Actomonas aquatica: one gene and its partner. The protein of the gene in region 1 binds, or shares a complex with, the protein of each later gene. Links are inferred from orthologs where the notes say so. Each region holds a gene or a part of one and is shown in the gene's direction. Other genes may lie near its edges. The genes, in order: tsaE and tsaD.

The links.
Region 2: the proteins of tsaE (region 1) and tsaD are in contact, whole or in part, in a crystal structure (PDB 6N9A), measured with the Thermotoga maritima proteins. The link is inferred for Actomonas aquatica from one-to-one orthologs. Residues at the interface, in WP_004082108.1 of Thermotoga maritima: Leu37, Gly38, Lys46, Lys57, Val59, Lys60, Ser61, Thr63, Phe64, Thr65, Leu66, Met67, Val69, Pro71, Tyr82, Arg83, Leu84, Asp86, Asp88, Phe89, Asp93, Ile128, Asp130, Glu131, Arg134; in WP_004082750.1 of Thermotoga maritima: Cys10, Asp11, Arg49, His50, Leu82, Gly84, Gly135, Gly136, Glu154, Thr155, Leu156, Asp157, Asp158, Ser159, Glu162, Asp165, Lys166, Arg169, Leu170, Tyr175, Lys213, Thr214, Leu217, Tyr218, Gln221, Arg222, Asn324.

What each region holds. Positions count from the first base shown.
Region 1 is NZ_CP139781.1:1,849,403-1,852,641, forward strand. The notes cover bases 129-3,056. They hold tsaE (tRNA (adenosine(37)-N6)-threonylcarbamoyltransferase complex ATPase subunit type 1 TsaE), read left to right. Parts: upstream 129-1,336; coding sequence 1,337-1,777; downstream 1,778-3,056. Other genes in these bases: K1X11_RS07105 (CPBP family intramembrane glutamic endopeptidase), read left to right, coding at 129-385; K1X11_RS07110 (thiamine-phosphate kinase), read left to right, coding at 400-1,359; K1X11_RS07120 (hypothetical protein), read right to left, coding at 1,989-3,056. Also shown: more of K1X11_RS07105, read left to right, coding at 1-128; more of K1X11_RS07120, read right to left, coding at 3,057-3,239. UniProt on the Escherichia coli protein: Required for the formation of a threonylcarbamoyl group on adenosine at position 37 (t(6)A37) in tRNAs that read codons beginning with adenine.
Region 2 is NZ_CP139781.1:1,565,347-1,568,657, reverse strand. What follows is about bases 269-3,268. They hold tsaD (tRNA (adenosine(37)-N6)-threonylcarbamoyltransferase complex transferase subunit TsaD), read left to right. Parts: upstream 269-1,252; coding sequence 1,253-2,284; downstream 2,285-3,268. Other genes in these bases: rpoN (RNA polymerase factor sigma-54), read right to left, coding at 2,385-3,268; K1X11_RS06015 (S41 family peptidase), read left to right, coding at 269-1,256. Outside these bases: more of K1X11_RS06015, read left to right, coding at 1-268; more of rpoN, read right to left, coding at 3,269-3,311.

The sequences.
Region 1 (3,239 bases):
GATCTTCCTGCTCGATCGCCTCGGCCTCAGCACGGACAAGCAGGACATGATCGACGTCTTTGCCGAGAGCCAATCCCTGCCCGTGCTCCTCGGCATGAGTTTCCTCGCCGTCATCATCGCGCCCGTGACCGAAGAGGTGATTTTCCGCGCCGGCCTATTCCGTTACCTGCGCACGCGTCTGCCCCGTCCCGTCGCCCTCGTTTTGCCCGCCGCCATCTTCGGCCTCCTCCACGGCAACCTGGTGGCCTCGCTGCCCCTCATTCTGCTCGGCGTGGTCTTCGCCCTCGCCTACGAACGCACCGGCCGTATCTCCGTGCCGATCGTCGCCCATGCGTTGTTTAACCTGAACACCATCCTGCTGCTGATCGCCGGCGTCGACTTCTGACCTGACTTTGCCCCATGTCCCCCTTCACCACCCAACGCCGCCTCGCCGTCACCAGTTTGGGCGAAGCCAAACTGATCGGTGAGATCCGCCGCTGGTTAAGCACCGCCTCCCCCCGCCCCCCCGGCGGCATCGGCGACGATTGTGCCGTCCTGGCGGGCTCCATGCGCGACCAACTCATCACAGTCGACCCGGTCATCTACGGGGAGCACTTCGACGACAGCGTGCCCGCCCGCGGGGTCGGCGCGAAGCTCTTCAACCGCAACCTCAGCGACATCGCTTCCATGGGCGGTCGCCCCCGCGCCGCCGTCATCGCACTGGCCCTCAACGAGCAGGTGCGCCTCGACTGGTTGCGCGAGTTTTACCGCAGCCTTGCCACCATCGCCCGCCAACACCGCGTGCCGATCATCGGCGGGGATATTGCCCACCATGCCTCCGGTCTCATCGCCACCATGACCATTATCGGCGAGGCCCCCGAGGATCGCCCTCTCACCCGCCAGGGCGCCGCGGCCGGCGATTGGATCTTCGTCACCGGCACCCTCGGCGGCAGTCGCCTCGGCTGGCATTACAAATTTTCTCCGCGCCTCGCCGAGGGCCAATGGCTCGCCCGCCATCCGCACGTGCGCTCCATGATGGACGTGAGCGACGGCCTCGCCAAAGACGTGCACGCCCTCACCCCGAACGCCTGCCGCGCCGCCCTCGATGGCAAAGCACTGCCGATCAGCCGCTCCGCCCGCAAACTCGCCACGACCAGCGGCGTCAGCCCGCTGCATCACGCCCTCACCGACGGCGAAGACTACGAACTGCTCTTCACCCTTAGCGGCAAAGCCGATCCGGCCGCCTTCATCGCCGAGTGGCGGGAAATCTTTCGGCGCCGTCTCACCTGCATCGGCCGCTTCGTCAAACGTCGGGCCCGTTCGCCTTATACCGACGAACTCGATCTCGCCTCCGTCCATGGCTTCGAACATCTGCGCTGAACTTCGCGCCGGTCTCACCACCAGCGACGCCGCCGCCACCCGCGCCGCCGCGGCCGCGCTCGCCAGCGAGTTGCCCGACGACACGGTGCTCGCCCTTCACGGCGACCTCGGCGTCGGAAAAACCACCTTCGTGCAGGGACTCGCCGCCGGCCTCGGTATCCAGGATCCGGTGACAAGCCCCACCTTCAACCTCTACACCCTCTACGAAGAAGGGCCGCGCCGCCTGCTCCACCTCGACGCCTACCGCCTCGACAACGAGGACCAGGTCGAAGCCCTCATGCTGGAAGACTTTTTGGTGAGCCCCTGGATCGCCGCCATCGAATGGCCCGAACGCATCCCCGGCTGGCTCCCGACCAACACCTGGCATCTCGACCTCGGCATCACGCCCGACCAACGCCACACCCTCCGCCTCCGGTAACGCGGGCGCGGGACCGCCGACACGCCCGTCCGGCCCCACCCCACCGAACGCGGGCGACACGCCCGCTCCCTCCTGCCCCTCGGTCTTTGCGGTCTTTGCGTTAAAACGCACCGGCCGAGCGGCACGTTGCCTTTCGGCTCGTCCCCCCGACTCCCCACTCTCCCAAAAAAAACGGGATGACCACATGGAGCGGTCATCCCGTAAAAGTGCCTTACTCGGCCGACTTCTTTTCGTCGTCCGTTTCCGCCGGCGGTTCGGCCGTCTCAGCGGCCGGTTCCTCCGCGGTCGGAGTCGGAGCCGGTTCAGCCGGAGCGGCTTCCGCTGCCTTCTTCTCCGCTTCCGGTTCGGATTCCGTTTCCGGTGCGGCGGCAGGCTCATCCGGGACTGCCTCAGGCTCGGTCTCGGCTTCGGACTCATCCACGTCCGCAGCAGCTTCTGCAGCAGCAGCGGGCTTGGTCGCTTTCGCCGGTTCCGCCTGGGGCTTCGGTTTCGCTTCCGGCATCGGCGGCGCGGCAAAGAGGCTGCCGTCAATGAACTCGGTCACGTAACCTTCGGTCACCAGCCAACGCAGATCGAGCTGCATGCGCTTGATCTTCGGCTGGTCATCTGGAGCAAAGGGAGAAGTCGTGCCAGTCGCGGCCGGAGCCGGAGCTTCCGCAGCGGCGGGAGCAGCCGCCTCGGGGGCCGGCGTCTCAGCTTCGGCTGCGGTCTCCTCTGCTGCAGCCGGCTCTTCCGGCGGCGTGGTTTCAGTCGCGGGCGCGGCGGCCGGGGCTTCCGGCGCAACCGGGGCTGCGGTCGCTTCCGCTACCGGCGTGAGCCCGAGGAACTTGTCCGGCAACTCGCTCACCTTCACCATCGAGTGCGTCTCGATGAAGTTGATCAGCTCGTCGATCGAATCGGCAAAGGTCTGACCCGGCACGCGGAACTTCCGCTTCACCGCGCAAACGTAGCTGATGCCCTTGGAGCCCTTCTTGAAGATCGTGAATCCTTCCCGGCGCAGGCGACCGCGCAACGCGTTGGCGGTGTCGAGCGGGAAGCGTTGTTGGCGCTCCAACGCGCCGACCACGGCCCGTTTGATTTCACCGTCCGGCATCTTCTCGATGATGTTGCCGTGGAAACGGCCATGCTCGTAGGTGCGCACCGCTTTGTCGCGGGCGTGGCTGAGCAGGTAGACCTTGGCTTCAGTAAGGCTGTCGAAGCTCGGCGCGGCAGGCGCAGCCGGAGCGGCGGCCTCGGACACGGCACTCTCCTCGGCGGCCGGAGCTTCCGTCGCCTCGCCTTCGGGAGCCGGGGCCTCAGCCGCTTCCGGCGCGGCTTCGGCGGCAGGAGCGGTCGGGGCGGCCGGCGTTTCCGCGGGCTTCGGGGCACCGTCGAGCGCCCACGTGTAGCGGGTGACCTTCTTCATCATCTCCAGCCAAGCGTCGACGACTTCCTGCTCGCGCACCGATTCGATGCGATTGCG
Region 2 (3,311 bases), 280 kb from region 1 along the record:
TCGGCATGGTGGTCGGCACGCTCATTGCGATGGGCCTGCTGCACGTGGTCGAATTGCTCGGCCTGCGGCAGGACGCCGAGCTGCGAAAGGCGTCCACTTACTACCGGCAGGTGCTGCAGTTGGTGCAGGAGCAATACGTCGACGAAGCCGCGGCTGAGGACGTGAACACGCTGACGCGGGAGGCGCTGGTTGGGATGATGGAGAATCTGGATCCGCACTCGTCCTACCTGCGGGCGAGCGACTTCGCGCATCTGCAGGAGGATCTCGACAGTCAGTTTGGGGGCATCGGGGTGCAGATTGAGCGGCGCGAGGATCAGGTGGTGGTGGTCGCACCGATCGCGGGCACTCCGGGAGAACGCGCGGGCATTTTGCGCGGCGACGTGGTGTTGGCGGTCGAGGGCGAATCCATGCGAGGCAAAACGCTCAACGAGGTCGTGGAGCGGATGCGCGGCAAACCCGGCACGAGTGTGCAGGTGAGTTTCGGGCGTGAGGGGGTAGATGAACCGATCGAGCTGACGATCGTGCGGGAGTTTATCCGCGTGGAGAGTGTGACCGATGTGCGGATGCTGGAGGGCAACATCGGCTACGTGCGGATTGTGCAGTTTTCGGAGCCCACGGCGGAGGAGATGCACGCGGCGCTCGCCCAATTGTTGGGAGAAGGCGCGCGGGCACTCATCATCGATGTGCGCAACAACCCCGGCGGTTTGCTCACGTCGGCGGCGGATGTGCTCGAGCCGTTTTTCGAGCGCGGGGACTTGTTGGTTTACACCCAGGGACGTCAGGCGGAGGACCGCGAGGAACTGCGTTCGCGCAACGAGAAGGATCCGATCGAATTGCCGATGGCGGTGCTCATCAATGCCGGCAGCGCCAGCGCGGCGGAGATTTTGGCCGGCGCGCTCAAGGACACCGGCAAAGCGGTCGTGGTCGGCGAGCGCTCCTTTGGCAAAGGCTCCGTCCAAACCCTTTTCCGCCTGAATGAAGGCGAGGCGTTGCGCCTTACCACGGCGCGCTACTACACGCCGGGCGGTGAGACGATTCACGAGCGCGGCGTGCCGCCGGATGTCGAGGTGATCATGTCACCCGACGAGGACCGCAACGTGGCCCTGCAGCGCCTGCGGCCGGACTTGAATGATCCGGCGGCGTTTGAGGAACGCTTTGGTATCGCGCCGGTCGCGGACCGGCAGTTGGACGCGGCGCAGGCGATCCTCGAAGCCGCGTTGTTAATCGAGCAAAAGGAAGAGGCGGCACAACCGTGATTCTGGCGATCGAGAGTTCCTGCGACGAAAGCGCGGTGGCGTTGTTTGATCCCGCGCACGGCCTGGTGGGCGAGTGGGTGCACAGCCAGATGGCGTTGCACGAGGACTATGGCGGTGTGGTGCCGGATCTCGCCACGCGTGAGCACTTACGCACGATCGGACCGCTGTTGGCCGAAGTTGGCAAACAGCACAATCTCACGGCGGTGACGCGCGTGGTCGTCACGCATGGACCGGGATTGGCCGGCTGTCTGGCTATCGGCACCAGTTCGGCCAAGGCGCTCGCGGTGGCGCAAGGCGTGCCGCTGGCCGGAGTGAACCATCTGCGGGGGCACACCTTTTCGCCTTTCATCGCGCTGCACGCCGAAGCGCCGGAGCGATTTGATGAGGCCTTCGCTGCGCTCCTGCCGCATCTCGGCCTGATCGTATCGGGCGGTAATACGCTGCTCTTCAAATTGGACGAAGCGCGGCGCATTACGGTGATTTCGTCGACGCGCGACGATGCGGCGGGCGAGGCTTTGGACAAAGGTGCCAAGCTGCTGGGGCTGGGTTATCCCGGCGGTCCGCGGGTGGAGAAGCTGGCGGCGGAGGGCGATGCGACGGCTTTCGATTTTCCCCGCGGCATCGGCAAGAAGGCCGAGCTCGATTTCAGTTTTTCAGGGCTAAAAACGGCGCTGCGATACCAGCTGGAAAAAATGTCGCTGGAGGAAATCGAAGCGCGCAAAGCGGACCTGTGTGCGAGCTACCAGCAGGCGGTGATCGATGCCCTTGTGCGCAAGGCCAAACTGGCGTCGCGCACCGAGACATTTCGCAGCGTGGGGCTGTCGGGTGGCGTGGCCAACAATCGCACCCTGCGGGCGGCGATGCAGACGATGGCCGAGCGCCGGCATTTTAAATTCCTCGCCGCGCAGCCGAAGCACACTGGCGACAACGCCGGCATGATCGCGTTTGCCGCGTGGGTGGATCCGATGGTGCAGGACGTGGCGCCGGCCGAACTGGCTATTCACCCCAGCATGCCACTGGCGCGCTGAGGATGTCGGGCGGTAAAGCCCGACCCACATGTTGGAGGCGTTTACTGTGGGTCGGGCTTTACGCCCGACAGCGATGGATGGTCGTCCGATCTGCGCCTGCCTACGCGTATTCGCGGCGGAGGTTGCTGGGGAGGATGCCGAGCTCTTCGCGGTATTTGGCGACGGTGCGGCGGGCGATTTTGATGCCCTTGTCCTGTAGCTTGGCCACGAGGTCCTGATCGCTGTGCGGTCGGCTGCGATCCTCGATGTCGATGAGATCGTGGATCATCTCCTTCACACTGGTGTTGGAGACGGAAGCGCCGCCATCGGATTGATAACCGGGCGTGAAGAAGAATTTGAAATCGAAGACGCCGTGCGGGGTGCGGATGTATTTGTTGGCGATGGCGCGACTCACGGTGGTCTCGTGCACACCGACGGTGTCGGCGATCTGCGTCATGGTGAGCGGACGCAGTTTGGACACGCCTTCGTCAAAGAACGGCTCCTGCACCTTGATGATCTCTCGGGTGATGCGCTCGATGGTCTGTTGGCGCTGTTCGATGGAATTGATGAGGAAACGGCCGGAGCGGATGCGTTCGCGCAGGTAGTCGCGCTCCTGGCGGTTGAGGGAACCCTTGGCGATGAGGTCCTTATACGTATTCGAAATCCGGAGACGCGGGATGTAGTCGCTGTTGAGCTCGATCTTCCATTCGTCGCCGTCCTTTTCGACTGTGACATCGGGCGTGACGACGCGGTTTGAGTCGTCGGCAAAACGGCGGCCGGGGGCGGGATCAAGGGTGCCGATCTCCTCGATGGCGTGTTGCACGTCCTCGAGGGTCGCGCCGGAACGGCGGGCGATGTCGGGAATGCGACGACGGATGAGGAGAGGGAAGTGGTTGCGCACGATGCGGGCGGCGAGGGAGTCACCGCGGCCTTTGGCGACAAGCTGCAGCGCGAGGCAGTCCTTCAGATCGGCGGCACCGATGCCGGCGGGCTCGCAGGTTTTGAGCAGGGCGTGGGCGCTCTGCACGGCGTCGAGGGGGAGGCCTGT